DNA from 3 places in the Planococcus plakortidis genome. Region 1 is predicted to be linked to each of the others. Evidence: riboswitches for the same ligand, from Rfam matches in the RefSeq annotation. Region 1 holds a riboswitch; each other region holds the start of a gene.
What was found. A riboswitch is a leader RNA that binds a small molecule or an ion and turns the genes downstream of it on or off. The one in region 1 is predicted to bind thiamine pyrophosphate.

Region 1 (4,064 bases):
GCGCGCTGCTTCATGCCGCCCGACAATTGATGCGGATAGGATTGTTCGTATCCCGAAAGTCCTGCTTTTCCCATCATTTGAATGGCTGCTTGACGATCTTTATGCCCGGCGATTTCAGCTCCTAACAAAACATTGTCCAGTACGGTGCGCCAAGGCAATAGGGATGGGCTTTGCGGCATATAGCTGACAGATCCTTTTTGGCCGTTGATGTTCTCGCCGTCCAACAAGATCGCTCCTGCATCCGGTTCATAGAGCCCGCCAATCAAATGGAACAAGGTGCTTTTGCCGCTGCCGGAAGGGCCGAGCACGGCAACAAATTCATCTTCTGCTATATTCAATGATAACTCCTTCAGCACTTCGGTCCCGTCAAAGATTTTCGTCAATTGTTCAATCGCCAATTCAGCCATTCGAATTTCCTCCTCCGCTCGTTTTCCAGCGGATGACCCGCTTTTCGAGTAACACGATCGCCGCAAAAAATAGCATGCTCAAACACATGATCAACAGGATCGCGACAAATACTTGCGTCGTCTTGAACGAAGAAGAAGCGAGCGTCATATAGACGCCGATGCCTTCCTGCGCCCCGAGCCATTCAGAAATGACAGCGCCCATGACGCTATAGGTCGCCGCAATTTTCAAGCCTGAAAAGATCGACGGCATCGCATGCGGCCATTCGAGCTTCCAAAAAATCTGGCGTCTGTTAGCTCCGGCCATTTTCATATAATGCAGCAACTCGCCGCTCGTCTGCCTGAACCCATCAAGTGCCGCGATGGTGATCGGGAAAAAGCATACGAGAATGATAATGATTAGTTTCGGCAATAAGCCAAAGCCGAACCAAATGACCAACAGCGGCGCCAAAACGATAATCGGGATATTTTGCGATAAAATCAGCAAAGGATAAAAGGTCTCCCGCAGTTTCGGCACGAGATGGAGGAGCATCGCGACGCCGAGCCCGATCGACGATCCGATGAAAAAGCCGAGAATCGATAACCGGATCGTCGAAAACAAATGACCGCTGTAATTCGGCCAACTGTTTACCGCTTCCAGCCCGATTTGATAAGGGGTCGGAAGTAGCCAGTCCGGCACTTCAAACAGCGGCACCAGCACTTGCCAGATGATCAATAAAAGGATGAGGACCAGAACCGGTCTCCATCCTTTTCGCACAATCATCACGGCCGGTATTTCTCCGTCAATTTATCCATCGATGCGCCGCTCGGCTGATACAGCACTTTGATTTGGGAGATGACGTTCGGGCTGCCGTTTTCGATCATCGCCTCGTTCATTTCTTCGACGATTGAAAATAACTGCGCCAGATCACCTTCCATCGTCGTCTCCAATGGATTGACTTGGTACGGGACGCCTGACTTTTCAATGACGGCGATCGCTTTGTCCACATACGGGATGACGTTTTCCCCGTTTTTCGTTTTCGGGATGATTTGAATACTTAAGAGTGCATTGGCCATCAGTTTTCCCCCTCCGGTAAAAATTCGTTGGTATACGCCTCTTCAACGTCCAGTTCCTCATCCAACAAGCCGTTGTCGAACATCCAGGCTGCATAATCCGCCCACACTTGCTCTTGTTGTTCGCCGAATTGCGGCGCATCGTCCTGATATTTCGGCGACAGCCATTCCTGGCTCGCTTTCACCAGTTCCGGGTCCAAATCCGGTACCGACTCGATGAGGATGTCCGCTGCTTGTTCCGGCTCATCGATGGCGAATTCATAGCCTTGCGACACCGCTTTGGTGAATGCACGCACCGTTTCCGGATCTTCTGCAATCATGTCTTCGTTGGTCATCAGGATCGGAGTGTAATAATCCAGTTTGTCCGAGTAATCGGTCAAATACTGCATGTTCAACTCATCGCCGCGTAACTCTGCTTCAATGCCCGTCCAGCCATAATAGATCCACGCAAAATCGATATCGCGCTCGACGGCTGTGAAAAAGTCGCTATTGCCGATATTGACGATGTCGACGTTTTCCACATCGGCGTCGTCTTGTTCCATGATGGACCCAAGCACCGCTTTTTCGACCGGCGCGCCCCATCCGCCGTAGGTTTTCCCTTCGTAATCACTTGGCGACTCAATGCCTTTGTCTTTAGGCGATGCAAATCCGGAGGTGTTGTGCTGGATGAGCGCCGCGATTGAAACGATCGGGATGTCCTGCACTCTCGCTTCCGTCAAACTTTCCTGTGCCCCGATGCCGAATTCCGCCTGCTTGGAAGCGACCAATTGATTGGCGCCCGCTTCACCCGGCAAAATGATTTCTACATCGAGCCCTTGCTCTTCAAAATAGCCCTTTTGCTGTGCCACATACAACCCGGTATGATTAGTATTCGGCGTCCAATCCAAGACCATCGTCACTTCTTGTAATCCCTGTTGTTCATTCGCCACATCGCTGCCCGGATTTTCCGCTTCGTCCGTGCATGCCGCCATCAGCAATACCGGCGCGATGGCAATCGTCCATTTTTTCATGTTGTTTCCCCCTCTGAATAGATCCATAAAAAATGATTTCAGGAGCTGAATCAGGGGACATATCCAATTGCGGATACAAAAAAAGCGCCCAAGGTTATGGAAACCTTGGGCGCATATCATCGCAGAATAGACCGATTTGAATATGTTCCCTCCGCTGGTATTAGCCAGTTCAGGTTCCAAGGGTCAATATCTCACGGATATTCTCTCAATCGGCAACACCGATTCCCCCACATGTGTTTTATGAAATTAGCATTTGTCTTTCAAAGACTATCTTGTCACAATTGCCCGAGATGTTCAAGCTCTGTCTAACATCTCGGTTGAACAAACAAGATTTCCTTACATTGGGACAGCTTCACCGCTATAAACTTTGAGTTCCATCGGTGCGCTCATGAACCCAGCCGCTTTTTTAGAAAAAGCCGTAAAATGCTTACTCGCGTTATGTGCTTCGATCGCTTGCGCATCTTCCCATACTTCAACCATCGTGAAATGGCCGTCCTTCTCTACCGATTTCATCAAATCGTATTGAACATTGCCTCGCTCTTGACGCGACGCGTCGATCAGGATTTTACTTTCGTTTAAAAAAGCTTGCTTCTGGTCCGGTTTCACTTGCAAATGTGCGTGGATAATCATCATGTGATTTCGCCATCCTTTAATGTGTATTTTTAATAATCTACGATATTGTCTTGCATGCGCCTCAGCATATCGCTAAGCGCATCCACTTCCTCAGCGGTAAAATCATGGAGCATTTGCTTGATGAAGCCCGTATTTTCTTTGCGGTATTCGACGATGCGCTCGCGGCCTTCATCGGTTAGGCTGACAAAGATTACGCGATTGTCCTCTGGATTTCTGCGCTTTGTGACCATGCCACTCGTTTCTAGTTGTTTCAAGTGGCGCGTCACCGCGGCGCTATCGATATTGACCAATTTTTGCAGCGTCGACTGATTGATTTCGTCCACTTTATAAAGCTGCGACAATAACTCATAACGCGACGCGCTGATACCCGTGCAGCGCTCGAACTTCGGGCTGATTTGATTGGTCAGGCCTTTAAACTGGTGCAGCACTTGTTCCTGCTTTGAAAATGAACACGGCATTAGCAAACCTCCTAAATGATCGATAAAGTCAATTGATGATTACACCTACTATAAATTGACCAGTCAAATATATTACATAAGCCCTCCGTACTTAAAAGGTGGCGGGATCAGCTCCACGTCGTGATTGTGTCGACCGGCAAGCGGTACGACTGGAAGCCTTCGCTCGCGGCTTTACCGATCGTCAAGAGCATAACCGGTACATAACGCTCTTTTTCCAAGCCGAATGTTTCAGCGATTTTCTCCTTATCATAGCCCCCGATTGGGTTGGTGTCGTAGCCGAATGCACGGGCAACGAGCATCAATTGCATGGAGACAAGCCCTGAGTCGAGCATCACGATGTCTTTCATCTGATCAGCGGACATGCCTTCATACATCGGCTTGAAATAATTGAGCTGGAAGTCTTTTACGTCTTCCGGCATGTAGCCGTGTTCGACCGCCTTGCTGTAAATTTCTTCTGCGTATTCATAATTTTTCCGGTCCCCGAACACCGCGATGACTGCGGAAGA
Region 2 (4,064 bases), 840 kb from region 1:
TTCACGGCATAAGCTTTTGCACTTGGCCGCAAACTCCATAAGCTCATCGCCTGCCAACGCCCCGCGCCCTTTTTCGCGCAGCTGGAAATGGGTGATGCCGCCTTCAAGTGCTTCCTCAAGCAGCGCGAGCGGCTCTTTAGTACCGGCGTTTATCGTACCCATCAGAAAATAAATTGCTGGATTCCTGAACAAGGTGGACCACCTCCTTTACGGCTAATTCCTTATAGGCGGCATGGTGCGTCGGGCCGTGGCCATGGCCGATATCAAGCGGATATGCGAGAGCTGCCTGGATGAATTCCTTGGCGGTGAACAAAGCATCTTCTACGTCTTTGCCTTTGCCGAGTTCGGCGGTTAGCGCCGCTGAAAACGTGCATCCGGTGCCGTGCGTCTGTTTTGTCTGGAGGCGTTCCGAGCGCAGCAAGAGCACCGTGCCTTGCTGATCCAGATAAAAGTCTTCCGCTACATCAGGGTCATTGCTATGGCCGCCTTTGATGACCACGGCTTTCGCGCCGAGCGATAGAATCGCTTCCGCCGCTTCTCTTCGCGATACATCATCGGTGATGTCGATTCCGCTCAATACTTCCGCCTCGGGGATATTCGGCGTGATGATGGCAGCGAGCGGCACGAGCATCGTTTTGATGGCTTCCACTGCTTCTTGTTGCAATAAGGAAGCGCCGCCTTTTGCGATCATGACGGGATCGATGACGAGTTTGTCCCAGCCGTAGCGCTTGATGCCTTGAGCTGTTTCTTCGATGATGCCGGCATCAAACAGCATGCCGGTCTTGAGCGCGCGGATATCGAAGTCCGTCCCGATCGCATCGAGCTGTTCATTCACTGCTTTTCGGTCCATAGGATAAATGCCGTGGACACCCAATGTGTTTTGGGCAGTCACCGCCGTTACTACTGAACAGCCGAATGCGCCGAGTTCCTGGAAGGTTTTCAAATCGGCCTGTATGCCTGCACCGCCGCCTGAATCGGATCCGGCGATCGTCAGTACTTGCGCTTTAGTTTCCATAAAGAACCGCCTCCTGTTTGGATAGTTCATCAAAAAATGCCATTTGGAAACTGCCTGGCGTGAGTGCGCTTTTAGCTGCCCGGCTCCCTGCGTTCGCATACAGCTGCAAGCCATAGGCAAGCACATCAAGCGCGACAGATTCTTCGTCCGTCAAGAATGCCGCAAGTACTGCGCTGAGTAAACAACCCATTCCCGTGACCGATGCCATCAACGGGTCTCCGCCTGTGATGTGCTCGGTCCTTTCGCCATCTGTCACTAAATCGCTTGTGCCTGTTACCGCGACAATTGTTTGGTATTCATCAGCCACTTGTTTAGCGATAGCTTCCAAATCGCCTTGCCCTTCTCCTGCGTCGACACCGCGCGCTTGCCAGTCCGCTCCTGCGATAGCTGCGAGTTCACCTGCATTGCAGCGGAGTAGCGTGATATCGAGTTCCGTCAGCAATCGCTTCACGGCCTGCAAGCGATAAGCTGTGGCCCCGGCACCGACCGGATCCAACACAATCGGGATGCCTTTTTTCATTGCGGCGCGTCCCGCGATGAGCATGCTTTCTAATGAGCGCTCCGTGATCGTGCCGATATTGAGCGACAAGGCATCGGCGTGTCCTGTGAGTTCGGCGACTTCCTGTTGCTCGTCGCCCATGACCGGCGAGACGCCGAGCGCGAGGAGTCCATTTGCCTGAAAGTTCGAGACGACGTGATTGGTGATGCAATGGATCAATGGCTTACGTGCGCGTAAATCCCTAAGCATGGCGGACACTCTCCTCTTGTGCAGGAAGTTCCCACGTTTCCATCGTCCACGCCTGCTGCCAGAACTGCCATTCGTAATAGCTGCTCCTTCTGAAGCGTGTCTTCAATTCCTCGCGGCGTTCTTCCGGCAAGCCTTCAGCCAACCGGTCCATGCGTGCGATTTGTTCATTGACCAGTTCCCCGAACCATTCGGAGCCGTATGTGCCGATCCATTTCTGGAATATCGGTTCTTCCGGCGTTGCAGTCTTCAAACGTTCACCGATTTCGTAATAAAGCCAATAACATGGAAGCAAGGCTGCGAGCACATCCGCCAAATCCCCTTCTGCCGAGCGGTACATATGCGAAACGTACGCATAGGCGTGCGGCGACGGTTCGAATAGTTGCCAATCTTCTTCAGTCACCCCAAGCAATTCCATAAACGATTCATGAAGCGCAAGTTCTGCGGCACAGGTCTGTTCGGCATGATGCGCGAAAGACTGTGTGGTTTTAAGATCTTTGGCTTTCGTGGCACCGATCGCCTGCACTTTCGCGAAATGGGTCAGGTAATAGGCGTCTTGCATGACGTAAAATTTGAAGACATCAAGCGGCAAATCGCCTTTCGCGATGCCTTTCACAAACGGGTGTTCAAAACTTGCGTCCCATAAATCTGCGCATTCAAACCGGACTTCTTTACAAAATGTCATGTCGCTCTCTCCTTTTTTGGGCAAAATAAAACACCGCTTCCCAGGTAAGGAAGCGGCGATAAAGGTCAGCTTAAGAAATTGGAGAAAGGCTCACAATTCGCCCACTTCCCTACGCTGGTATGATCCAGATCAGGTTCAAAGGGTCCGGACTCTTGTCCGTCTCAGCCAACATGGCTCCCCTAGTGGAATAGCGATATTTTTTTATTGTCGGCAATAGAATAACATAGCTGGCTTGCGAATTCAAAACTTTTCGAAATTAAGATGGCAGGAGTTTTGTTGTTTAATTGGAATTAGCTTGCACTTTTCACCTACTAGTTATCCGCAGCCTAGCCTGGGGTTGAGCTTTCCCTCTTAAGCGCGATGCTGCTTTTGGATTTCGTTGTACAGGAAAGTGACTGGGTGAATGGTTTTTGCGATTTCGTCCGTTTCGGTTTATTTTCTTAGGTAGTCGAAAGTGAAAATGGTTTGGAATCGATTTACTGACACCATGGTATTGTTCTGCCGCTTGCAAGCATTTATTTCACATACCCGGCCTTCAATGAACGATGCATTTCGTTTTCACTTTAAAACTAGAGCTGCAGCGAAAGGGGCTGACGCCGGAGGGATCGCGCGGGACTGGCGAGACCTATATGGCGCAGCCATAAGGGCTCGACGCCCGCCCCTCGGCAAGCATGCCCCTTCAGCGCAAGCTCAAAACTTCTACATTTTTCAGGAAATACTGCAATGGTCTGCCTGTTGTAAGCAAGTCTCCATTTCCCACACCCTGCCTTCAATGAACAATGCATTTCGTTTTCATTCTAAAACTAGAGCTGCAGCGAAAACCGGCGACTCCGGGAGGTATAGCGAGACAATTGAGACCCTGGACTGAGCGTAAGCGAGGGAAGCGGCTCAATGCGAGCCCTCCGGAAAGCGTCCGGTTGCAGCGCAAGCTCTCCACTCAAAATCCACTCAAAAAAAGAACCTCCAAAATGGAGGCCCTAAATTTCTTCCACATATTCAATCTGGTAATCCCCGTACTCGTCGATCACGATGGTGTAGCGGCGCCGGTGGTCGATCGTTCCGGTTTCGCCATTCGCTTCGTGATAATTGAACACCGCGCCTGCTTCGACGTATGCACGGTCGCCTTCAATTTCGACGGAACCGACTTCCGGCACAACCGAATCGAACACGCGGCCCTCTTCGGAATACTCCTGTATGACACTGTCCACCGCTTCGACGGCTTGGCTTCCCGGCATCAGATACGTTGAGTAATAATTGAGCTCCTCGTCATTCATCGAATACGGCAGCAAATCGTAATAAGCTTCGATGAAACTCGACAATAAGGCCTCGTCAAAATATGCATCTTTCACGGACGGTTCGACCAATTGGGAGTCGGGCAGCGGGTCTGGGTTGTTCGCCCATGTGTCCAATAAGTCCTTTTTCAAGTACAGCGGAATGGCATAGCCGATTTCGGGATTGTCTTCAAGCATCACCGAATTGATGCCGAGCACTTTGCCGGTACTTGCATCCAACAGCGGCCCGCCGCTTGATCCTTGCTTGATCAAGGCGTTCATTTCATACAGATCCGTATAGACGAAGACTTCCGAGAAATCGACGCCGGTATCGGTGATTACCCCTTC
Region 3 (4,064 bases), 1.1 Mb from region 1:
CCACGGAAAGCGAGCGATAAGCTTCGGAAAATACGACTTCTTATCTTTCTCGATAGCCTAGAAAAAGCAACCGCATCATGGTTGCTTTTTTCTTTATCAGAGGATGGTTTTCAGCCATGCCTGGCTCTATCCGTTAAAATTCGATGCGATCGATTTTTGCGCCTGTCGATTCGACGCCTTTCATGTATTTAATGCGTTTCTGCACAGCGGTTTCGTTCACTTGTTCATCTGCATGGTAGGAAGAACGCACCATCGGGCCAGCTTCGCAATGCTTAAATCCTTTTGAGAGCGCGATTTCCTTCAATTCCTGGAATTCATCCGGATGGTAATAACGGACGACGTCCAGGTGTTTCAATGTCGGCTGCAAATATTGGCCGATTGTCATGATGTCGACGTTGTGTGCCAACAAATCATCCATCGCTTCGATGATCTCTTCTTTCGTTTCCCCAAGCCCGACCATGATGCTCGATTTTGTCGGCACATGCGGCGCGATTTCCTTAACCCGCTTCAGCAATTCCAGGGAACGGTCATATGTCGCTCTCGCCCGGACGCGTTTCGTCAGGCGGCGCACCGTTTCGATATTGTGGTTGAAGATATCCGGTTCACTGCTCATCAACATATGCAGGCTTTCGTAATCGCCTTTCATATCGGACGGCAAAATCTCGACAGTCGTTTCCGGCATTTTCCGGTGGATGGCACGCACCGTCTCTGCAAAGACTGCAGCGCCTCCGTCCTTTAAATCATCACGCGCTACCGCTGTCACGACGACATGCTTCAAGTTCATGATTTCCGTCGATTCGGCTACGCGCTCCGGCTCGCCCCAATCCAATTCGTTCGGCAAGCCGGTCTTGACGGCACAGAACCGGCACGCTCTTGTGCATGTATCCCGAGGATCATGAAAGTCGCAGTGCGGCGCTCGCTCCAACATTCGTGGATATTCGGGCATCTTGCTTCTTCGCATACCGTGTTCAAATTTTTCTCACGCATCAATTTCTTCAGATCATTATAGGTTTCGTTCGTGTTCAATTTCACTTTTAGCCATTCGGGTTTACGTTCACGCTGCTTGGTTTTTGTCATCGCATAAGTTCCCCTTTCTCTTCTCGTCGGTAGTTCCACTCTTCACTCGCGTATTTGGCTTCGAGCACACGTACTTCTTCCAGCAATTCAGCTGGCGGTTCGAATTTTTCCAGACGGATGCCAAGCCCCGTTTCAAATCCAGCCTTGAATGCCTGCTGCACTTTTTCTAAGCTTGCCGGTTCTGGCATGAGCTCGTTGATCGCGACAGCGCGTGTGCGGAAAGCTTGGCGCGCCCTTTCCTTCACCGATTCACTCGGGTAGACGAACAATTCGAACAAACGTTTTTCATCCAACTGCAGCGGAATCGAACCGTGCTGCAAAATGATGCCTTGTTTTCTTGTCTGTGCGCTTCCTGCCGCTTTCCTGCCTTCAACAGTCAGTTCATGCCAGGATGGTTCTTCAAAACATACCGCCGAAGATTCTTTCGGCCGCTTAGATTCAGCAGCTAATTGTGCATGAATCCCTAAGTTCCGGTAGCCTTCGAGCAAGCCGCGGGAAATGACCAAATACGCTTCTTTCACTGACTTCGGCATGGATGGATGATGCTCCGGAATCACTATGCTGTAAGTCAATTCCTGGTCGTGCAGCACGGCTTTTCCGCCGGTCTGCCTCCTGACCAAGGGTACGCCCATTTGCGCAGCTTTTTCGAGATCGATGCTGCCGTTCAATTTCTGGAAAAATCCCACTGATATCCCAGCTGGCGCCCATCCGTAAAACCGGAGGGTGGGTTTCATGCCCGTCTTGCGCTGCCAGTTCATCAATGCTTCATCCATTGCCATATTGTAGGCCGGCGTGCAAAGCCCCGACTCCATATAGCCCCATGTTTCCTCCAAAATGTCTCAACTCCTCTCAGCTTATGCATGACTCCTAAGCCCATAAAAAAACACCGCTTTCCCATGGGGAAGCGGTGTATGCAGGCAAGTGGAAGCATACGTACCACTTCCCTACGCTGGCATGGTCCAGATCAGGTTCAAGGGGTCCAGGCATTCGCCCGTCTCAGCCAGTCAATCCCGGCTCCCCCAGTGGTCAGCTATGTATAGTTCTCCTTGAGCTTAACATTGTCCTTAAGAAATCTCAATATACAAAATAATTTTTCTTTCATTTTCATCCATTTATTTAAATTTATAACAAATAAAACTCTCCTTTTCCGTCGGATGGATAGGAAGAGTTTTACATCAGATGATGGTCTTGCCATTTTGCGCTAAAGCGAAATGGATGCTGTGCTGAAGGGTACGGAAGCATTCATACCCCGAAAGATCCACACCCGCTTCTGTGATCGTCATGCTGGTATGCGGTGAAATACCGGCCAGTACGGTCTTTGTGCCAATCAAACCGGCGGCAGAACCCAGTTTTTCGATGAGCATCGCGGCATGCTGGTTGAAGCTTTCATTCAGCCCGGTCAAATCAAGCAGCAAATAGCGCGCTTTGTATTTCGGCAAATTTTCAAGCGTCTTGAACAACAGCTCTTCAGCACGCGCTTCGTCGTAGCGGCCAAGAAGCGGTACGACGACGATATCTTCGAGCACCGGGATCAGAGGAGAAGAAAGTTCACGAATCATGTCATGGAGATCCGCCGTCTTTTCGTCCACTAGCTGTTCAAGTTCGCGGATTTTTTCGGATTCCTTGCGGCGTGCCAGTGAATGGATATTTTTTTCAATCGTCTCGTCCGATGGGAAATAACGGATCAGGCATCCTTCATGTCCTTCGATCTGAGAATGGACAACTTCATACCAAATGTTGCGGCCCAAAAGCGAGCTGAAGATCCCTGCATAATGGGCAGGCAAAAAACTGCCGCCGATCTTTTTTCCTTGTGCCACATTGATTTGATATTCCCAGCTGTTTTTCAGCGTCACTTCCAAAGTCCCGGCTTCGACGTCCAGATTATGGATCGTTGCCACTCCCCATCCGGCTGATGCATATGTATTGGTGATGAGTTCAGAAGCTCTCAGAACGGAGACCCCGCCCATTTTGTGGAAGTAATCCCCCACTACCTGGCCTTGCCGATACCCTGTCGATTCCAAAACGACAGCTGCCGCCTCTTCCCCGGAGATTTCCTCAATCGAATCAAAAAACATTTTCATTGCAGTGGAAGTCCAAAACAGCACCGAATTCTGGCCTTCAAAGAGGAAGCGCCCTTCCGTGAGGTCCCATTCAAAATCCAATCCGCCCACGTTAACCTTCGTTTGTTGCGTCATCGTATAGCCATCCTCCCTAATTAGTCCTATGGATTCATCATACGCGAGCCCGTAACCCCCATCAAGTTTGAATGTTTTAAAGCGTTTCAATTAAGGAATAGATAAACAAGAACGCTAAAGGAGAGGTGCTAACAATGGCAGAAAAAGACCGTTTCAACGAAAAGGAACGAAAGTCGAACGACGGGGCTCCAATGGACAATCCTGAACAAATCAAAACCGATAAAGAAACCATGACAGAGATGCACGAAGAAGAAATGAACGTGGATTCCATCCCTTTGGAAGATTTGAAGCAGGACATGAAAGACGAGAAAAATCCCCGTGACACTAAAGATGATTCAGCGAGTGAGGAAAAACATCCTGAATGATTCAATCTGCAGGCTCCTGGCCCGCAGCTTATCGGTAGATAATACCACTGCAAAGGAGAGAGTTGGATGGCACAAGAAGAACTGAAACAACAAGCCTTAAAAATATTGGAAGACAGCATGATCGGGACCTTGGCAACCATTAAAGACAACAAACCGCACTCCCGTTACATGACTTTCTTTAACGATGAATTCACTTTATACACGGCGACAAGCAAGCAGACGCAGAAAGTCGATGAACTGGAGAAGAACCCGAACGCACACATCCTGCTAGGTTACGAGGGTGAAGGCGTAGGCGATAGCTTTCTCGAAATCGAAGGGCAAATGTCGCTGCGGGATGACCGTGAGCTGATCGATAAAGTATGGAATGAGCACTTGACCGGCTGGTTCGACGGCCCTGAAGACCCGAACTTGATCATCCTGGCGATCA

Region 2: linked by a shared signal. The riboswitch ahead of tenA (thiaminase II) and the one ahead of BBI15_RS08245 (ABC transporter substrate-binding protein) in region 1 are both predicted to bind thiamine pyrophosphate.
Region 3: linked by a shared signal. The riboswitch ahead of BBI15_RS13405 (lipoate--protein ligase family protein) and the one ahead of BBI15_RS08245 (ABC transporter substrate-binding protein) in region 1 are both predicted to bind thiamine pyrophosphate.

Annotation. Positions count from the first base shown of each region.
Region 1 covers NZ_CP016539.2:1,626,883-1,630,946, reverse strand. Annotated here, with positions in the region: gene BBI15_RS08260 (ABC transporter ATP-binding protein) at 1-407, opposite strand, end outside; gene BBI15_RS08255 (ABC transporter permease) at 400-1,167, opposite strand; gene BBI15_RS08250 (thiamine-binding protein) at 1,167-1,460, opposite strand; gene BBI15_RS08245 (ABC transporter substrate-binding protein) at 1,460-2,467, opposite strand; TPP riboswitch at 2,597-2,706, opposite strand; gene BBI15_RS08240 (putative quinol monooxygenase) at 2,804-3,100, opposite strand; gene BBI15_RS08235 (MarR family winged helix-turn-helix transcriptional regulator) at 3,130-3,558, opposite strand; gene BBI15_RS08230 (nitroreductase family protein) at 3,666-4,064, opposite strand, start outside.
Region 2 covers NZ_CP016539.2:2,462,937-2,467,000, forward strand. Annotated here, with positions in the region: gene thiE (thiamine phosphate synthase) at 1-162, opposite strand, end outside; gene thiD (bifunctional hydroxymethylpyrimidine kinase/phosphomethylpyrimidine kinase) at 137-1,015, opposite strand; gene thiM (hydroxyethylthiazole kinase) at 1,005-1,763, opposite strand; gene tenA (thiaminase II) at 1,756-2,445, opposite strand; TPP riboswitch at 2,535-2,636, opposite strand; gene BBI15_RS12475 (S1C family serine protease) at 3,423-4,064, opposite strand, start outside.
Region 3 covers NZ_CP016539.2:2,684,197-2,688,260, forward strand. Annotated here, with positions in the region: partial or broken gene lipA (lipoyl synthase) at 134-1,077, opposite strand; gene BBI15_RS13405 (lipoate--protein ligase family protein) at 1,074-1,913, opposite strand; TPP riboswitch at 2,002-2,108, opposite strand; gene BBI15_RS13410 (STAS domain-containing protein) at 2,253-3,272, opposite strand; gene BBI15_RS13415 (hypothetical protein) at 3,407-3,637, shown strand; gene BBI15_RS13420 (pyridoxamine 5'-phosphate oxidase family protein) at 3,704-4,064, shown strand, end outside.